2 regions of the Nonomuraea sp. NPDC048882 genome follow, and region 2 is predicted to be linked to the other one. Evidence: riboswitches for the same ligand, from Rfam matches in the RefSeq annotation. Region 2 holds a riboswitch; the other holds the start of a gene.
What was found. A riboswitch is a leader RNA that binds a small molecule or an ion and turns the genes downstream of it on or off. The one in region 2 is predicted to bind cobalamin.
Positions count from the first base shown of each region.

Region 1: another riboswitch for cobalamin. It lies ahead of AB0C27_RS18490 (ribonucleoside-diphosphate reductase subunit alpha); the one in region 2 lies ahead of AB0C27_RS48005 (CbtB-domain containing protein).

Region 1 covers NZ_JBEZGB010000004.1:915,748-921,971, reverse strand. Annotated here, with positions in the region: gene AB0C27_RS18495 (ribonucleotide-diphosphate reductase subunit beta) at 1-695, opposite strand, end outside; gene AB0C27_RS18490 (ribonucleoside-diphosphate reductase subunit alpha) at 708-2,903, opposite strand; cobalamin riboswitch at 3,006-3,202, opposite strand; gene AB0C27_RS18485 (tripartite tricarboxylate transporter substrate-binding protein) at 3,207-4,190, opposite strand; gene AB0C27_RS18480 (SAM-dependent methyltransferase) at 4,288-5,064, opposite strand; gene glmS (glutamine--fructose-6-phosphate transaminase (isomerizing)) at 5,122-6,224, opposite strand, start outside.
Region 2 covers NZ_JBEZGB010000022.1:85,030-91,253, reverse strand. Annotated here, with positions in the region: gene AB0C27_RS48020 (VWA domain-containing protein) at 1-653, opposite strand, end outside; gene AB0C27_RS48015 (histidine phosphatase family protein) at 650-1,216, opposite strand; gene AB0C27_RS48010 (CbtA family protein) at 1,222-1,998, opposite strand; gene AB0C27_RS48005 (CbtB-domain containing protein) at 2,007-2,195, opposite strand; cobalamin riboswitch at 2,226-2,355, opposite strand; gene AB0C27_RS48000 (hypothetical protein) at 2,521-3,654, shown strand; gene AB0C27_RS47995 (nitronate monooxygenase) at 3,695-4,735, opposite strand; gene AB0C27_RS47990 (SpoIIE family protein phosphatase) at 4,774-6,224, opposite strand, start outside.

The sequences.
Region 1 (6,224 bases), on a different contig from region 2:
TCGTCGTCGAACAGCGAAGGCTCCTCGGCGCGCACGGTGTCCACGACGCTGAACGCGAACTCCATGTGCATGGACTCGTCGCGGAAGACCCAGTTCGTCCCCGTGGCCAGACCTCCGAGCAGGCCACGGGAGCGGAACCAGTAGACGTAGGCGAACGCGCCGTAGAAGAACAGGCCCTCGATGCAGGCGGCGAAGCAGATGAGGTTCAGCAGGAACTGGCGGCGTTCCGCGGCGCTCTCCAAGCGGCGCAGGCCGTCGATGGAGTCGATCCACCGGAAGCAGAACTCGGCCTTGTCGCGGATCGAGGGAATGTGCTCGATGGCGGCGAACGCCTTGACCCGCTCGTCCGGGTCGGGCAGATAGGTGTCGAGCAGGGTCAGGTAGAACTGCACGTGCACGGCCTCCTCGTAGAGCTGCCTGCTCAGGTAGAGGCGCGCTTCGGGGGCGTTGACGTGCTGGTAGAGGTTGAGCACGAGGTTGTTGGCCACGATCGAGTCGCCGGTGGCGAAGAAGGCGACCAGCCGGTTGATCAGGTGGCGTTCCTGCGGCGTCATCTTGGCCAGGTCGGCGAGGTCGTTGTGCAGGTCGACCTCCTCGACGGTCCAGGTGTTGCGGATGGCCGCGCGGAAGCGCTCGTAGAAGTCGGGGTAGCGCATGGGACGCAGGGTGAGGTCCATGCCGGGGTCGAGCAGCATGAGAGGGGCTCCTTACTGGCAGGCTTCGCAGGTTTCCGGGTTCTCCAGCGAGCACGCGACCGCCTCGGCCGCCGCGAGCGCGGAGGAGCGGGTGGGCTGGGCCGTCACCGTGGTCTGGGCGATGCGGGTGGCGGGGCGAGAGCGCAGGTAGTACGTGGTCTTCAGGCCGCTCTTCCAGGCGTAGGCGTACATCGAGGAGAGCTTGCCGATGGTGGGGCTGGCCATGAACAGGTTGAGCGACTGCGACTGGTCGATGTACGGCTGGCGCGCGGCGGCCAGGTCGATCAGCGCCTTCTGCGGCAGCTCCCAGGCGGTGCGGTAGAGCACCTTGAGGTCCTCGGGGATGCCGGGCACGGTCTGCACCGAGCCGTCGGCCCGCTTGAGGTCGTCGCGGAGCTGCTGCGTCCACAGCCCGCGCGCCTGGAGATCGGCCACCAGATACCGGTTGACCTGGAGGAACTCACCCGACAGGGTCTCGCGCTTGAACACGTTGGAGACCTGCGGCTCGATGCACTCGTAGCAGCCGGCGATGGAGGCGATCGTGGCGGTGGGGGCGATGGCGATCATGAGCGAGTTCCGCAGGCCGGTGCGCGCGATCTTCTCGCGCAGCGCCTCCCAGCGCGCCGAGCCGGCCGCCGCGTAGTGGTCGGGGTGCAGCACACCGGCGGCGGCGCGCGTGTCGGCGTACGACGGGTGCCGGCCGCGTTCTGCCGCGAGGTCGGCCGAGGTGTCGTACGCGGCCAGCGCGATCTCCTCGGCGATCCTGGTGGACAGCTCCAGCGCCCGCGGCGAGTCGAACGGCAGCCGCAGCGTGAAGAACACGTCGGCCAGCCCCATCACGCCGAGCCCGATCGGCCGCCACCGCCGGTTGGCCGCCCCGGCCTCAGGCGTCGGGTAGAAGCCGAGGTCGATGGTGCGGTCGAGGAAGCGCACGGCGGTCCTTACGGTGCCGCGCAACCGCTCCCAGTCCATGTCGCCATCCACGCCGCCGCCGGCCAGGTGGGCTGCCAGGTTGACCGAGCCGAGGTTGCAGACGGCCGTCTCGGCGTCGCTGGTGACCTCCAGGATCTCGGTGCACAGGTTGGACAGGTGGATGACGTTCTCGGGGCGGGCAGTCTGGTTGGAGGTGCGGTTGGCGGCGTCCTTGAACGTCATCCAGCCGTTGCCGGTCTGGGCGAGGGTCCGCATCATGCGGCCGTAGAGGGTACGCGCCGAAATTTGCCTGACATATCGCCCGGCGGCCTCATAGGCGCGATATTTCGCCTCGAACTCCGCCCCGTACAGGTCGGTGAGCTCGGGCACCTCCTTCGGGTCGAACAGCGACCACATCTCGTCGGCCTCGACCCGCCGCATGAACTCGTCGGGCACCCAGTTGGCCAGGTTGAGGTTGTGGGTGCGGCGGGCGTCCTCGCCGGTGTTGTCGCGCAGTTCGAGGAACTCCTCGATGTCGGCGTGCCAGGTCTCCAGGTAGACGCAGGCCGCGCCCTTGCGCCGCCCGCCCTGGTTGACCGCCGCCACCGAGGAGTCGAGCGTGCGCAGCCAGGGGACGATGCCGTTGGAGTGGCCGTTCGTGCCCCTGATGAGGGAGCCGCGCGAGCGCACCCGGGTCCACGAGATGCCGATGCCGCCCGCGTACTTGGACAGCCTGGCCACCTGCCCGTACCTGTCGTAGATGGCTTCGAGCTCGTCGCGCGGCGAGTCGAGCAGGAAGCAGGACGAAAGCTGCGGGCGGCGCGCGCCGGAGTTGAACAGGGTGGGCGAGCTGGGCAGGTACGACAGCGTGGACATCAGCCCGTACAGCTCGGCCGCCTCGGCGACGCTCTCCGACAGCCCGCAGGCCACGCGGAGCAGGAAGTGCTGGGGCCGCTCCAGCACCGCCCGGCTCTCGGGGTGGCGCAGCAGGTAACGGTCGTAGACCGTGCGCAGCCCGAAGTACTCGAAGCGGTCGTCCGCGTCGTCCGGCACTAGCGCGTCGAGCTCGGCGGCGTGCGCGGCGACGAACTCGGCCAGCCCGTCCTGGACAAGCCCGGCCGCGTGGGTGGCGGCGACGGACTCGGAGAACGTGCGCACCCCCTGACCGGCCGCCTCGTCGGCGATCTCCTCGGCCAGCAGCCGGGCGGCTACCCGGGAGTTGGCCGGGTCGGCGATCACCCTGGCGGCGGCCTCCTCGATGGCCAGGCGGCGGTCAACCTCAACGATCTGAGTCACGTGCTCTCTCTCCTCGCGAGCTCATCCCCGTGAGGGCACGCGAGAGCACGACGGCCAGGGGTCTCCCCCGCCGCGGCGCGCTCCGGCCCGCCCTCGAGGCCCTGAACACTTCACACCGCTGGCAGGTCTTCGGGCTTGCGGGCGTGCTCGATGGCTCCTACTGGCCGTCGCTTCCCGGATCTCTCCAGTGCGTATGACGGCGGTCGTTCCCGCTCACCGCTGCGGGGCAGCCCCGGAATCGCACCGGGTTCCCTTTTGCTCCGCCTCGGGTGAGGCGAACCAGCGACGACCAGGATCCTACATCTAGTGGCCGTTCCCGCAACTACCCCAGCATGTTGTGGCTTTGGTGGCGTCGATCAGACCGAGATCGCGCAGCGTCGCCCGGGTGCGGGCGATCTCCGTGCCGAGCCAGAGCGCGAAGTCGTCGCCCGCCAGCGGGATCGTCAGCCAGCCCGCCGTCCGGCAGGCGGCCTCCCACGCCCTCGACCCCAGCACCTCGTCACACATGCGCACGGCCGCCTCGCGCCGCTCCGCGGGCATGTCCTCGGGCCCGAACGCGGCCACCCAGTCGGCGAAGTCCACCCGTACGCCGCATTCGAGCAGCGTCGGCGCGTCGAGGTCGGGCACGCGCCGGGCCGAGGACACCGCGAGCGCCCTGACCCGGCCGCGGCCGATGCCGGTGCGCCAGTTGGACAGGGGGCCGGCGGCGGCGGTGGCCCGGCCCGCCATCAGCGCGGCGACGGCCTCGCCGCTGCTGGGATAGCCGGTGTAGTCGACCTGCCTGGTGTCGGCGCCGAGCGCCTTGGCGATCAGGCCGAAGAGCAGGTGGTCGGGCTCGCCCTGCGGCCCGCCGGTCAGCAGGGTCCGGCCGGGGCCGGCGAGCAGCCGGGCGCAGAAGTCGTCGAAGTCGCGCAGCGGCGAGCCGTCGGGCACGACCACCACCTCGGCCTCGCCGCTCAGCCTGGCCAGCGGGGTGCCGGTGTCGAGCAGGCTCTGGCCGTTGTTCAACTCGGCCGCGGTGAGCGCGGGCAGGCCGGTCACGGTGATCATCGAGCCGGCGCCCAGGCCGGTGCCGGCCTCGAACCCGGCCGCTCGGGCGGCTCCGGCGAACGCCTGACCGACGCGGGCCCAGCGCCGCCGGTCGGAGTTGATCGAGAATCCGGTACGCGGTGCGGCCAGGCGCTCACCCGCGCGCTCGACACCGCACCCGGCGGCGCAGGCCGCCAGGCCGAGGCCCCAGGCGATGAAGCCCCGGCGGCGCATGATCGTGCTGCCCAAATCCCCCATTACTCTAGGTTATTAACCCATTACAAGTGGCTATACACCGGGGTCCCGGTCAACACACAAAATCACTATTTTTGCCGCTTTTTCATGATTTTTAGGCTTATCTGACTTTCTTTCCGACTCCCGCCATGAGGGACGACGGCAGCGACCAGTCACCCACCAGCTTGGGCCGGTCGGGACGCCAGTCGGTGGCCTGCACGAGCCCCGGCGGCTCCAGCGGGAAATCGCCGAAGAAGGCCCGGATCTGCGCCGGTGTGCGGTCGGCCCCGTTGCGCGAGGACGATCCCCGCTGGACGCTTCTGGCCCGCTCCTCGTCCTCGATGCGGCCGAGCGTCGTCGCGTGCGAGATCACCAGATGGCTGCCCGGCGCCATCCGTTCGCGCAGGACGGCCACCGCCCGCTGCGGGTCCCGCTCGTCCGGCAGGAAGTGCAGGATCGACACCATCAGCACGGCCACCGGCCGGTCGAGGTCGAGGAACTCACCCGCCTTCGCCAGCACCTCCTCGGGATCGAGCAGGTCGGCCTGGACGAAACAGGCCCTGCCCGGCGAGCGCCGGAGCAGGACCGTGGCGTGGGCGGCGACGACGGGATCGCGGTCGACGTAGACGACTTTGGCTTCGGGGGCCACCTCGTGCGCGCTGCCCTGGGTCGGCAGCCCGCTGCCGAGGTCGATGAACTGGGTGACCCCGGCGCGGGCCACATAACGCACGGCACGCTGGAGGAAGGCCCGGTTCGCCCGGGCCAGCGGGACCGCCTCCGGGATCAGCTCCGCCAGGTGATCGATGGCCTGGCGGTCGACCGCGTAGTTGTCCTTCCCGCCGAGCATGTAGTCGTACATGCGTGCGGGATGGGGCCGGTGTTGGTCGAACTGCCGCACAGTTTGAATTTATGCCGTCCGCAGCGAGATAACGATAGTTTGGCCCGAATTAGCCTCTTACTCGACCGTAACGCTCTTGGCGAGATTGCGAGGCTTGTCCACATCGCGGCCGAGCGCCACGGCGGCGTAATAGGCGAGGAGCTGCAGCGGGATCGTCAGCAGGATGGGATCGAGCTCGATCTCGTTCTTCGGGATGACGATGACGTCGTCGGCCAGTTTGGCGTCGGGCGCGCGGTGGCCGACCATGAGCACCCGGCCGCCGCGGGCGCGGATCTCGCCGAGCGTGGTGAGGTTCTTGTCGAGCAGCTCGTCGTCGGGCACGATCGCGACCGTCGGCATGTCGGGGCCGATCAGGGCGAGCGGGCCGTGCTTGAGCTCGCTGGCCGGATAGGCCTCGGCGTGCACGTACGAGATCTCCTTGAGCTTCTGCGCGCCCTCGCGGGCCACCGGGTAGCCGCGCACGCGGCCGACGAACATCATGCTCGGGTGCTGGGCGTACTTCTTGGCCAGCTCCGCGATCTCCTCGCTCTGGGCGAGGATCTGCTCGATCTGGCCGGGCAGCCGGCGCAGCCCGTCCACGATGCGCCGCCCGTCGGCGGGCGACAGGTCGCGCACCCGGCCGAGGTGCAACGCCAGCAGCGCGAACGCCACCGAGGTCGAGGTGAACGCCTTGGTCGAGGCGACCGACACCTCGGGGCCCGCGTGCAGGTAGATGCCGCCGTCGACCTCGCGGGCGATGGCGCTGCCCACGGCGTTGACGATGCCGATCACCCGGCCGCCCTTGCGCTTGAGCTCCTGGACGGCGGCGAGCGTGTCGTACGTCTCCCCCGACTGGCTGATCGCGACGTAGAGCGTGTCGGGGTCGACGACCGGGTTGCGGTAGCGGAACTCGCTGGCCGGCTCGGCGTCGGCCGGGATGCGGGCCAGCTCCTCGATGAGCTGCGCCCCGATCTGCCCCGAGTAGTACGCCGACCCGCAGCCGATGATCTTCACCTGGCGGAAGCCCCGCGTCTCGCGGGCGTCCATGTTGAGGCCGCCGAGGTGGGCGACGTGGAAACGCTCGTCGAGCCGCCCGCTCATGGTGCGGGTGATCGTCTCGGGCTGCTCGGAGATCTCCTTGAGCAGGTAGTGCTCGTAGCCGCCGGTGTCGTAGTGGCCGG
Region 2 (6,224 bases):
CGCCGGCGGACGACCTCGGCGCGTTCCTCCGGGTCGCGGGACGCCCGCACCTCGACCGTCAGCCCGAACCTGTCCAGGAGCTGCGGGCGCAGCTCGCCCTCCTCCGGGTTCATGGTGCCGACCAGCAGGAACCGGGCGGCGTGCCGGACCGAGACCGATTCGCGCTCCACGTAGCACCTGCCCAGGGCGGCCGCGTCGAGGAGGAGGTCGACCAGGTGGTCGTGCAGCAGGTTCACCTCGTCGACGTAGAGCACACCGCGATGCGCGGACGCCAGCAGGCCGGGCTCGAACGCCTTCACCCCCTCGGTCAGCGCCCGTTCCACGTCGAGCGAGCCGGCCAGACGGTCCTCCGACGCACCCACCGGCAGCTCCACCAGCGCGGCCGGGCGACTCACGCCCCCGGCGCCGTGCTCGTGGGGTCCGTCAGGGCATTCGGGATCAAGCGCACCGGGATCGCAGGCGAACCGGCAGCCCGGCACCACGTCCACGGCGGGCAACTGGGCCGCCAGCGCACGCACGATCGTGGACTTCGCCGTGCCCTTCTCGCCGCGTACGAGCACCCCGCCCACCCGGGGCGAGACCGCGTTGAGCACCAGCGCCAGCTTCAGGTCGGCGAGCCCGACGACGGCGCTGAACGGGTAGGTGACGATCAAGACAGAACCTTCCGGTTGACGTGGGCCACCCGCCAGCCCTCCCGCGTGACGGCCAGCTCGGTGGTGGACAGAGGAGCCAGATCGATGCGGCCGGCGGCCGGCGGATCCAGCCCCAGGGCATGCCCGAGCGCCGCCCGGATGGCGCCGGCGTCGCAGACGACGACCCCGCCGGGCTCCTCCCGTACGGAGTCGAGCCAGGCCGCCACCCTGATCGCGAGCGCGGCCCGGCTCTCGCCGCCGTGCGGAGCCGCGTGCGGGTCGGACAGCCAGCTCGCCAGGGCGTCCGGCTCCTCCCGCGCGACCCGCTCGTACGGCAGGCCGCGCCACCGGCCGCAGTCCGCCTCCGCGAGCGCCGGGACGATTCGCGCGTCCAGTCCGAGCGCGGCGGCGGTCTGCCGTGCCGCGCGGGCAGGAGCGGCCCACGCCCACGCCCACGCCACCGTTGCGGCGAGCGCAGGGCCGAGCGCGGCGGCTCTGGCCAGATCCGCCGCGTCGGCGTCCTCTTCGGCCGGGAAGCGGGCGGCGCGCATGCCCGGCGCCGTGGCGTGCCGGACGAACAGCACTCCGCTCAGCTCGGACCCGAGCTCGACGGGACTGCGCTCAGCGGCATGCCGCTCGTACGGCGTGCCGCTCGCTCGCTCGCCCAGCCGAACAGCACGCCGAAGGCCGCCCAGAAGACGAGCTGGGTGCCGATCGAGGTGAGCCGGAACTCCCACAGCAGCGTGGCGGGGAAGCCGTCGGCCACCTCGTCGACGGCCGGCAACAGCGCCCAGGCCGCGCCCACGGGGACGAGAAAGCCGATGACCGCCGCCACCCACCGGGCCCACGGATCGGCGGTGACCCGGCGGGCGGTGGCCACCGCGATCGCCGTCGCCGCCAGCCCGACGAGGATCATCACGACGTAGAGCACCGTGCGGCTGTTGATCGTGTCGGGGTCACCCACCGCAGGCGGGTTGGCCGGATATTTCACGAATGGAACGAGGATGACCGCGACGAAGGCCGTTCCGGCCGTGGCGAGCGCCAGCGGCCCGTCGGAGCGCGGTCCCACCCGTCCGCGCAGGCCCGCGAACACGAGCGCGAACACGCCGCCGACGGCCAGCCCGTACAGTCCGGTGGCGAGGAAGAGCCCGGCCTTCTGCACCGGCCTGCTGACCTCGGCCTCCTCGCCGTGGCCGTGCCCGGCCTCCTCGGCGGCGGGCTCCGGCGCCTCGGCCTGGGCCGCGGCCTCCTCCAGGGCGATGGCCGCATCGACGTGCGGTTCCCCGAAGGCGAAGGCGAACGTGCCCGCGATCAGTCCGGCCAGCAGGCCCACGAGCAGACCTCTGACCAGGTACGTGCGTACCATTCCGGCCCCTAGTGGCAGGGCACGCCGAGCAGATGCCGCCCGTCGTGCATGAGCTCGTGCAGGAAGGCGCCGGTCTGGGAGACCGCGCCGTTGTCCATCAGGACCAGGTAAGCGACGAGCAGCAGCACGGGAACCGCCAGCAGCCAAGGGCGCAGGCGGGGGAAGGGAATGGTGGACGGAGTGGTCAAACCACTCATGCGAGCCTCCTCGGGGTGACGCGTCCCATAACGAGGTCACGGCGGCCAAGCGACCTGGCTCCCGGGATCTAAGTCCCGGATACAGTGGCGCGTCCGCACCGGCTTCTCACCGGATTTCCCTTGGACAACCGTGAAATCTACCGGAACGTATCCTTTCCTCCCGTTCGAGTCAATGCACACCAGCGTCGACCGGGCACGGCGCGCGTATGGCAGGTGCCCCTGAGCATCGATGCTCCTCGGCCTCTCAACGCGGGCTCAACACGTTCTCAACACCCGCCGGCGCACCGTAGGGATCGCCGGTCGAAGTCGGATGGGGGAGAGACGCGTGATTGACAGGCCGAGAGCGACGGCGTCCCTTCTCGCGCTGGTCCTGGCGGCGAGCCTCGCCGGCTGTTCCTCGGCCGCCGAGGAGCGCGAGGTCACCGGTCGGAGAGCCTCGGAGACCGCGATCAGTGCGGACTTCACCCAGCAGAACATGATCATCACGGCGGTCTGCACGCGGGGGAACGGCAGCGGCGGGGTCGTCAACCTCGACGGCTGGAACCCGCAGAGCTGGAAACACCTGGCGCACGCGGAGTTCCGGCTGCCGGACACGGCGATTACCGAGTACGACGCATCCGAGCCCAACACCGCCGTGAGACGACTGTGCGAGCCCGATGAACTGCCCGCTGATGCCGGGGATGTGACCGCCATCCGATCGCTCTTCGACCAGGACTTCACGAAGATGGCCGTGGTCACCGAAGACCTGGAGACCCGGGCCACGCATGTCGGCTATGTCGACCGTACGGGGAAATTTACCGACCTGACCGGGAACGAGGACTTCGGCAACACCCCGCACGAGCACAACGCGGCCTTCTCCCGGGACGGGAGCGCGGTCTGGTTCACGTACGAGGTGACCGACGACCCCGGGGTCTCGACCAAGGACCGGATCGCGAGCCGCGCGCTCGCCGGGGACCACAAGGCAGTCGACCGCTTCGAGGTGCGGACGGCCCAGCACCTCGTCATGGTGGGGAGTACGCCGAGCCAGGCGGTGGTGGCCAATAGCGCCTTCCTCTCACCGGACGGCGGACGCCTGCTGGCGGAAGGCTATGTCCTCGACGTCCCGGCGCAGACCCAGGGGGTGGGCCTGGACCTCGTGGAGAAGGGCAGATACCTCGCCTGTTATGACGGCTGGCTCGACGACGACACGGTGCTGTGCGGCGAGAACGGCAGGTTCGCCGCGCTCGACATCGCCCCGGGGGCGAAGCCCGGGCCGCCCATCCTCCCCAGCAACGACCACCGCAACCGCGCCCTGGTGATCTCACCGGACGGCCGGAGGTTCGCGTTCCTCTCCCAGAAGGGGGCCGCGATGGACTACTACCTCAGCGACACCAAGCCGGGATCCACGCCCCAGAAGATCGAGCGAACCGGAGAGTTCGCCACGCTCGGCGACACCGCCGCCTTCATCGAATGGCGCTGAGAAAGCACGACAAGAAGGGACGGCGGCGCCGTTCGCGCCTTCAGGATGGGCTCCGGTCGCGAGTCGCGGCCCCGAAACCGGTCAGCACCTGTTCGGCCTGCTCCATCATGTCGGTGACGATGTCCGCGGCGGGCTTGATGTCGTGGACGAGGCCGACGCCCTGTCCCATCAGCCAGGGCATCTCCTCCCAGTCGGCCTCCGTCTCTGCGACCGCCAGCAGCAGGGGGAACTTGCGTACCGGCGCCTCCTCGCCCTGGACGATCGTGGTGCCGACCGGGTCAAGGGAGTCGAGATCGGCCGGGATCTCCGCCACCCGGTCGTTCCACTCGGCCACCACCCGGTTGCGCTGGAGCCGCATGGGGTTGAACCGCGGGAACTCCGGCCCGAAGATCGACGTGAGCACGGCGCTGTCCCCGGCGGCGGCGACCAGCCGCCGGTGGTGCTCGGGATGCACGCGGGCCTCGTGCGAGGCGACCATGCGCGTCCCCACCCACACGCCGTCCGCGCCCAGGCACAGGGAGGCGGCGACCTGGCGGCCGTCGGTGATCCCGCCCGCCGCCAGGACCATCGCCCGCTCGCCCACGGCGTCCACGACGGCGGGCACGTTGACCATGGTCGGCAGCCCGCCGTAGTTGTGCCCGCCGGCCTCCCAGCCCTGGGCGATGACGAGCTCGGCCCCGCCGTCCACCGCGACCCGGGCCGCCTCGGCGGAGCCGACCTGCTCCCACACCGACACCCCGGCCTCGCGCAGCAGCCTCACCTGGTCGGCCGGGGGATGCCCCCAGTGGAAGGAGACGATCGGCACCCGCTCCTCCACGCACACCTCGACCAGCTCGCCGGTGGGGAAGAAGGTGATGAGGTTGACGTGGAACGGCCTGCCCGCCGTACGGGCCTTGACCTCGCGGATCATCTCCCGGAGCCGGTCCGGGGGCAGGAGTGCGGCGCCGATCGCGCCGATGCCGCCCGCGTTGGTGACCGCCGCCGCGAACTCGGGCGTCTCGGCCACGAACGCCATCCCCGCGCAGACGAACGGGTACCGGATGTCATAGGTCGCGGTAAGCCGGGTGGACAGCACGGACATGACGGTGTCCTTCCTCGTGCCCCTTGGTCCCTCGTCCATCATGCCCGCGCGAGGCTGTCCCGCACGAGCAGCAGAGCGATGTCGTCCGTGCGCCGTTCGATCCCGGCCTGGCCGATGAGCGAGTCGGCCAGCGTGTGCAGCGGGCGGTGCGGCGGCGGTGTGAAGCCGGCGGCCAGGGCGGCGATGCAGTCGCCCAGGTCGAGGCCGGGTTCCTCGACGAGGCCGTCGGTGTAGAGGATCATGATGGAGTCCGGTGGGAGTTCCACCTCCGCGGTGACGTATTCGACGTCGGGGTCGATGCCGAGCAGCAGCCCGGGTGCGGTCTCGATGACCTGGCCGGGGGCGCCGGGACGGCCCAGCACGGGCGGCAGGTGTCCCGCGCTGGACAGGGACGCGGTGTGCCGGTCCAGGTCGATGTCGACGTACAGGCAGCTGGTGAAGCGGTCGGTGGCCAGCGCGGTGAGCAGCCGGTTGGTGCGCGCGAGCACCTCGCCCGGGCCGGCGCCGGTGGTCGCGTGCGCCTGGATGGCGGTACGCACCTGCCCCATCAGGGCGGCGGCGGTCACGTCGTGCCCCTGCACGTCGCCGATGACGGCCGCGGCCTTGGTGTCGCTGAGGCGGATGAGGTCGTAGAAGTCGCCGCCGATGTCCATGCCGGGGGTGGCCGGCACATATCTGGCCGCCACGTCCAGGCCGGGCAGGTGGGGGAGCGCGCGGGGCAGCAGGCTGGACTGCAGGAACTGGGCGAACTGGTGGTTGACGTCGTAGAGGCGGGCATGCTCGAACGCCTGGGCGATCAGGCCGATGAGAGCGGTGAGCGAGGCCCGTTCGTCGATGCCGAACTCGTGCGGGCGGTCGTAGGCGAAGACGCAGGTCCCGAGGGGCCGGCTCGACGTGATCAGCGGCAGCAGCGCCCAGGCGTTCACCTCCTCGGAACGCAGGGCGCCGGGGTACGCGCGGCGCAGCTCGTCCCAGTTGCGGAAGAATGCCGGCTTGCTCTCGTCCTCCAGGATCGGCGGGATCTCGCGCCGGTTGTCGAAGTGATCGAGGGCCTGCCGGCTGAATCCGCGCGAGGCGACCACCCGCAGCCGTCCGCCCTCGGTGGCGAGAATGGCGAGCGCCGTGATGTCGTGGATGGACATGACATGGTCGGCGACGAGGTCGATCACCTCCTGGGCGGTCACCGCCCGGGCGAGGGAGGTGGCCAGCCGCAGGATGTCGTGCATGGCGGTCATCAGGGGCGGCACGTTCTCGCCGTCCGCGGGGTCCGGCGTCTGGTCCGGCGCCTGGTCCGGCTTCGTCTCGGCCTGGGTCACACGTACGGTGAGGCCGCACAGCCCCGGATACAGCGCGAACGTCAGCTGCCGTCCCTCCGGGCTGCGGCCGGTGAAGCGGGTGGTCCGGCCGGAGATGACCGCGGCGCGGCAGCGGTTCTCGTACGAGGGGCCGGCCAGCCAGGGCAGTGCCTCCCACAGGCGTTCGCCGAGTG